One region of the Amycolatopsis sp. NPDC026612 genome, then DNA from elsewhere that is predicted to be linked to it. Evidence: riboswitches for the same ligand, from Rfam matches in the RefSeq annotation. Region 1 holds a riboswitch; the other holds the start of a gene.
What was found. Region 1 has a riboswitch for thiamine pyrophosphate ahead of thiC (phosphomethylpyrimidine synthase ThiC). Riboswitches for the same ligand answer to the same signal wherever they lie in the genome.
Positions count from the first base shown of each region.

Region 2: it holds a riboswitch for thiamine pyrophosphate, as region 1 does, so the genes downstream of both, AB0F15_RS40490 (thiamine ABC transporter substrate-binding protein) here and thiC (phosphomethylpyrimidine synthase ThiC) in region 1, are expected to answer to the same signal.

Region 1 covers NZ_JBEZYB010000037.1:12,339-15,734, forward strand. Annotated here, with positions in the region: gene thiD (bifunctional hydroxymethylpyrimidine kinase/phosphomethylpyrimidine kinase) at 1-302, opposite strand, end outside; gene thiC (phosphomethylpyrimidine synthase ThiC) at 299-1,936, opposite strand; TPP riboswitch at 1,930-2,053, opposite strand; gene AB0F15_RS28170 (trypsin-like peptidase domain-containing protein) at 2,102-3,013, opposite strand; gene AB0F15_RS28175 (glycoside hydrolase family 15 protein) at 3,214-3,396, shown strand, end outside.
Region 2 covers NZ_JBEZYB010000100.1:18,024-21,419, forward strand. Annotated here, with positions in the region: gene AB0F15_RS40485 (iron ABC transporter permease) at 1-475, opposite strand, end outside; gene AB0F15_RS40490 (thiamine ABC transporter substrate-binding protein) at 550-1,599, opposite strand; TPP riboswitch at 1,619-1,726, opposite strand; gene AB0F15_RS40495 (4a-hydroxytetrahydrobiopterin dehydratase) at 1,759-2,043, shown strand; gene AB0F15_RS40500 (hypothetical protein) at 2,440-2,778, opposite strand; gene AB0F15_RS40505 (hypothetical protein) at 2,778-3,245, opposite strand; gene AB0F15_RS40510 (ArsR family transcriptional regulator) at 3,242-3,396, opposite strand, start outside.

The DNA of each region.
Region 1 (3,396 bases):
AAGTCCAGGCCGAGCTCGTCGAGCGTCTTCGCGACCGCGCGGATGATCTCCGCCGTCGCCAGCATGCCGGTCTTCGCCGCGTCGACGCCCATGTCCGACGCCACCGCCTTGATCTGGGCGGTGACCACGTCGGCCGGGATCTCGGTGAACCCCTGCACGCCCAACGAGTTCTGCACGGTCACCGCGGTCAGCGCGACCAGGCCGTGCACGCCGTTCGCGAAGAACGTGCGCAGGTCGGCCTGGATGCCCGCACCACCGCCGGAGTCGGAGCCGGCGATGGTGAGGGCGGTCCTCGGAGTCATTGGCCGACCACGGGGAGGTAGACCTTGTTGCCGTGTTCCTCGAACTCCGCCGACTTCTCCGCCATGCCGGCCTCGATGGCCTCCACAGTGGACAGTCCGTGTTCCTCGGCGTACTTGCGGACGTCCTGCGTGATCCGCATCGAGCAGAACTTCGGGCCGCACATCGAGCAGAAGTGTGCGGTCTTGGCCGGCTCGGCGGGCAGGGTTTCGTCGTGGAACGAGCGCGCCGTGTCCGGGTCGAGCGAGAGGTTGAACTGGTCGTTCCAGCGGAACTCGAAGCGCGCTTTGGACAGCTCGTCGTCCCACTCCTGCGCGTACTGGTGGCCCTTGGCCAGGTCCGCGGCGTGCGCGGCGATCTTGTACGTGATCACCCCGGTCTTCACGTCGTCGCGGTTGGGCAGGCCGAGGTGCTCCTTCGGCGTGACGTAGCACAGCATCGCCGTGCCGTACCAGCCGATCTGCGCGGCACCGATGGCCGACGTGATGTGGTCGTACGCCGGCGCGATGTCCGTCGCGAGCGGGCCGAGGGTGTAGAACGGCGCCTCGCCGCAGAGCCGTTCCTCGAGCTCCACGTTCTCCTTGATCTTGTGCATCGGCACGTGCCCGGGGCCCTCGATCATCACCTGGACGTCGTGCGAGCGCGCAATGTGCGTCAGCTCGCCCAGGGTCTCCAGCTCGGCGAACTGGGCGCGGTCGTTGGCGTCGGCGATCGAGCCCGGGCGCAGGCCGTCACCGAGGGAGAACGTGACGTCGTACTGCCGCAGGATCTCGCAAAGTTCCTCGAAATGCGTGTAGAGGAAAGATTCCTTGTGGTGCGCGAGGCACCACGCGGCCATGATCGACCCGCCGCGGCTGACGATGCCGGTGACCCGCCGCGCGGTCAGCGGGATGTAGCGCAACAGCACGCCGGCGTGCACGGTGACGTAGTCGACGCCCTGCTCGCACTGCTCGATGATCGTGTCGCGGTACACCTCCCACGACAGCTTTTCCGGTTCACCGTCGACCTTTTCGAGGGCCTGGTAGATCGGCACGGTGCCGACCGGGACCGGCGAATTGCGGACGATCCACTCCCGCGTCTCGTGGATCCGCTTGCCGGTGGAGAGGTCCATGATCGTGTCGGCGCCCCAGCGGGTGGCCCACACCATCTTGTCGACCTCTTCCTCGACCGACGACCACACGGCCGAGTTGCCCATGTTGGCGTTGATCTTCACGAGGAAGTTCTTGCCGATGATCATCGGCTCGGACTCGGGGTGCTTCCGGTTGACCGGGATCACCGCGCGGCCACGGGCCACCTCGTCGCGCACGAATTCGGGCGAAACCCGTTCCCTGACGGCGATGTACTCCATCTCGCGGGTGATGACACCCTGCTTCGCCCACCCGAGCTGGGTGTTGTGTTCCCGCCCGTCGGCCCAGCCCGCGCGGAGCCGGTGCAGTCCGGTGTGGACGTCGATCTCGACGTCCGGATCGGTGTACGGGCCGGAGGTGTCGTAAACGTCGAAGTGTTCCCCGTTGGAAAGGTCGATCCGCCGCACGGGGACGCGGAGCCCGGATTCGGTCTGCCGGTACGCCTTGTGCGAGCCGGTGATCGGCCCGGTGGTCACCTTTACGGCAGCATTGTTCTCAAGCGTCGTCAACGACTTTCACTCCCTACGCCGGCATTACCCGGTCAGGTTCATGCGGTCGGTGACGCCCGGGAAGTTCCCCAGTCACCCTCTCAGCCCGCCATGGCGCGAGCTCCCGCGTTGGTGTTGTGCCACCGACCATGCCACGCCGGGTCGGGATACTCAAGTCTCCTCACCTCACCCGACCAGTTCGGCCGGTGTGGCGTAGACGTCGACCATGGCTCCGTTGCGCAGCACCGTGATCGGCAGTGCGGTGCCGATCACTTCCGCGAACAGCTGCCGCTGGATGCCCTGGGCGTCCGAGACGCGGGTGCGCGCGACCGTCAGCACGAGATCGCCCGCTTTGAGGCCCGCCCGGTCGGCGGGCCCGCCCGCGACCACTTCCCGCACCCGCAGCCCGGCGTTCTGCCCGGTGCGCTCGGCGACGTCGTCGGGCAGCGGGGCGGGCACACCGACGACGCCGAGGTAGGCGCGCCGAACCCGTCCCTCGACGACGAGGGTGTCGATGATCCGCCGCGTCGTCGTGTTGATCGGCACCGCCAGCCCGAGGCCGACCCCGGCGACGGCCGTGTTGATCCCGACGACCCGGCCGGCGGAGTCGGCGAGCGCGCCGCCGGAGTTGCCGGGGTTGAGCGCGGCGTCGGTCTGGATGACGTCTTCGATCACCCGGCCGGCGCGGCCGTGGCGCACCGGCAGCGCCCGCCCGAGCGCGCTGACGACCCCGGCCGTGACGGTGCCGGAGAAGCCGAGCGGGCTGCCGACGGCCACGACGAGCTGCCCGACGACGAGCCGGTCGGCGTCCCCGAGCACGGCGGCCGACGGCGTTTCGCCGCGGGCCCGCAGCACGGCGAGATCGGACAGCGGATCGGCGCCGACGACGTCGAAGGGCACTTCGCTGCCATCGGCGAAGGTGGCGACACCCCGCCGGTGGTCGTCGACGACGTGGGCGTTGGTGAGCAGGTGACCGTCGTCGGAGAAGACGACCGCCGAGCCGCTGCCGCGCGCGAGCTGCACCCCGGCGACGTGCGGGGTGACGGTCTTGGCGACCGTGCTGACCGCGCGCGAGTAGGCGTCCATCGCGTCGTCCATGCGTACCTCGATTACAGCGTTGCAGGTACTACGATTCTGCGCCCGGTTCGGCGGGAAGTCCGTTCGCTGCTGGTGAACCGGCCGGCGGATCCGTGACGGTCAGTGGTTCACCGGATTGGGGCATGTATCCGGCAGAAATCGGCGGCAGACTGCCAGGCGCTTCTGTAACGGTGCAGAGGCGACTTTTCTGTGGGGTTGATATGCGCAAATTCATCTTCGGCGCCCTGGCGGGGCTGCTGGTCACCGGGCTGGTCCCGGCGACCGCGGTGGCCCGGCCCGAAGGGCAGGCACCCGGCGCGCCCGGGGCCCATCCCAGCTGGCTGCCCGCGAACAAGACCGGCTTCGGCACCGCCCGTGACCGCGACAGCAACGTCTGGTTCACC
Region 2 (3,396 bases), on a different contig from region 1:
GCAGCGTCACCGACCGGAAGGCCCGCCACGGCGACGCGCCGAGCGCGCGGGCGGCGTCGGTCGTCCGCGCATCCAGCCGCGCCCACAGCCCGGCGACGGTCCGCGCGACGACGGCGACGTTGAAGAAGGCGTTGGCCAGCACGATCGGCAGCACGCCGCCGTCCGGCCACAGCGCCCGGAAGGCGAGCCCGACCACCACCGTCGGCAGCACGAACGGCACGAGCACCAGCGTCCGCGCCAGGCCGACGCCGGGCAGCTTCACCCGCGCCAGCAGGAACGCCACCGGTAGCCCGGCCAGCACCGCGACCACCGTCGACGCGGCCGCGCTCGCGACGGTGAACCCGGCCAGCTGCCAGGTCCGCGGGTCACCGAGCACGGCGCCGAGGCCGCCCGCAGCGAACCCGCGTCCGACGATCGCCAGCACCGGCCAGGCGAAGAACACCACCAGGAACCCGATCGGGGCGACGCCGATCAGGGCCAGGCCGAGTCCGCGGGCGGTCCGCGGTGGCGCTGTCGCGCTTCGGAGGCTCCGGGCCGGAGCGCCGGTGCTCACTGCACGAGCGTGCGCCATTCGCCGATCCACTTCTCGCGTCCGGCCTGGACCTGGTCCGCGGGCAGTGTCTGCGGCTTCTGCGGCAGCGGCGCGACCTGCGCCCAGCCCGCGGGCAACTCGACGTCCTGGCGCGCCGGGTAGACGTACATGTTGGCGGCGACCGTCGCCTGGAACTGCTGGGAGAGCAGGAAGTCGACGACCTTGTGCGCGTTCTCGGCCTGCTTGCCGTTCGTCAGCACGCCGGCGTACTCGACCTGCCGGTAGCAGGTGTCGAGCAGCGCCTTGGTGCGCGGCTTCCCGTCGTCACCGACCTCGGCGGCGGGCGACGACGCGTACGAGACGACGATCGGCCGCGGCCCCTTGCCGGACGAGCCGGAGAACTGCTTGGTGTAGGCCTCTTCCCAGCCGCTGACCACCTTGACGCCGTTGGCCTTCAGCTTCGTCCAGTAGTCCTTCCAGCCGGCGTCGCCGTACTTCGCGACGGTGCCGAGGAGGAACGCCAGGCCGGGTGACGCCGTCGCCGGATCCTCGGCGACCAGCAGGTCCTTGTACTTCGGGTCGGCCAGGTCGTCGTAGGTCGACGGCGCCGGGATCCCCTTGGCGGTGAAGTAGTTCGTGTCGACGTTGACGCACACGTCGCCGACGTCGACCGCGGACAGCCGGTGCTCGGGGTCGACGGCGTAGCGCTGCGGCCCGCGGTCGGCCTCGGGGCTGGTGTACGGCTCGAAGACGCCCTCGCCGAGTGCCCGCGAGGCGAAGGTGGAGTCGACGCCGTACGCGACATCGCCGATCGGGTTGGCCTTCGTCAGCACGAGCTTGTTGGTCAGCGATCCGGCGTCGCCCTGCTTGAGCACGGAGATCTTGATGCCCGACTGCTTCTGGAAGGCGTCGAGCACCTCCTGCGGCGCCAGGAAGGAATCGTGCGTCACGAGGGTGACGGTGGGCGTCTGCTGCGTGCCACCGTCGCCGTCCGACAGCGAGCACGCCGTGGCGACGGCGCTGACGGCGGCGATGGCCGTCGCGACGCGCACAGCCCTGCGTTTCATCTACCCTCCTGCACTTCGCCGACGCGGAGGGAAGCCCTCCCGTCGCCGGCATGATCCGGTCAGGTGCGAACGGTCGCGGGGTGACCCGCCTCTCAGCCCGGCTGACCGGACTCCCGTGGCAACCGTGCAGCGTAGTCCAGGACGGACGACCATGGAGACATGACGGAAATCTTGAGCGACTCCGAGGCCGACGGACGGCTGGGCGCGGGCTGGACCCGGTCCGGGGCCGTCATCACCCGCGAAGCGGAGCTGGCGAGCTTCCCCCAGGCGATCGAGGTGGTGAACCGCGTGGCCGAGCTCGCCGAAGCCGCCGACCACCACCCGGACATCGACATCCGCTGGCGCACGCTGACGTTCCGGCTGAGCACCCATTCGGCGGGCGGGCTGACGGCGAAGGACTTCGACCTGGCCGCACAGATCGATTCGGTCCTCGCCGGGATGTGACCTCGGTAACTCTGGGTGAACTTCACCGCCGGTTCGGCGTCTCTCGGTTACCGGAACCTTCGGGAGGGAGACGAGATGACTCAGGCAATCGTGGTCGGTACAGCGGCGTTCGCAACGATGGTGGCGGCGGCCGGGGGCGTGCTCTGGTTCACCGCCCGCCACCGTCATCGCCTGGACGGCTGAGAGTTCGGTCACAGCTGTTAACGCGAGGCATGATCAGCGCGCTGAGCAGGCGGAAGCATCGGTTCGGCCCTTAGGAAACGCCATGAACAACACCGCCGCCCTCACGCCCGCTCAGCGCGCCTGGATCAACGCCCTCGCTCCCGCGGTGGTGCTGATCGCGATCGCGGTGCTGGGCCTGCTCGGCTAGTTCGTCCGTACCTGGCGGTCCGGCGGCTACAAGACGATCTGCCCGGCCGACGGGAACCCGGCCGGCCGCTCGTCGGCCGTGGACCAGTATTCGAGGCACGACAACCGGCCGTCGTCGACGAACAAGATGAGACCGCCGTCCGGGACGTCGGCCTCCACCGCCACTGATTTCTTCACCGCCGCGCGCGGGGTCGTTTCGTCCACCGCGAGGTCGATCGTGGGGCACCCGCAGCCGCAGCGGCCGATCACCCGGGCCGTGGCGGCCTGCGCCCGCAGTTCCCCCGCACCCGGGAAGTCCGCCGCGAGCAGCGTGTCCAGTGCCGTCCGCTCGTTCGCCGTCAGCGGGCGGCCCGCGGAGTCCTCCATCAGTAGCGGGGCATGTTCGGGATCGTCTTCTCGGCGACCCCGATGAGATCGTCGACCTTCGCCACATCGGCGGTCACGTCTTCGGCGGTCACCGCGGGCGCCTCCGAAGAGCGGTACGCGACTTCGTTGCGCCGGACCCGCATCCGGTTGAAGGGACGCAGAAGCGACCCCAGCGGCGGGTCGAGCTGCGCGAGAACCGCTTCGTAGACGGCGATGTGGCCACCCCGGCTCGTCGCGCGCAAACCTTGGTTCTGCAGCACGGCCGCCAGCGCACGACGGGCACCGTCGTACGCCAGTGTGTAGGCGCCTTCCGGATCCGACTCGAGCAGCTGCCGAGCCGAAGCGACGTGCGTCCGGGCCCGGACGAGTTCGGCTTCCGCGGCTTCCCGCGAGGCCGGGACGTGCTCGAGCGAGCCGCGCGCGATGAGCGCGTCGATCGTGGCGCGCCCCTGGTTCCACCGGGTCATCGGGTCTCCTGCTCGAGCGGCAACGGAACCAGCGGACGCTCACGCACGCTGGTGAGGAACGGATCCGTGGTGTCCGCCACCGCCCACGAAGCCGGCGAGACCCGGTGCACGTTGACCTCGCGGCCCAGCCGTCGCGACACGCCTTCGGCGA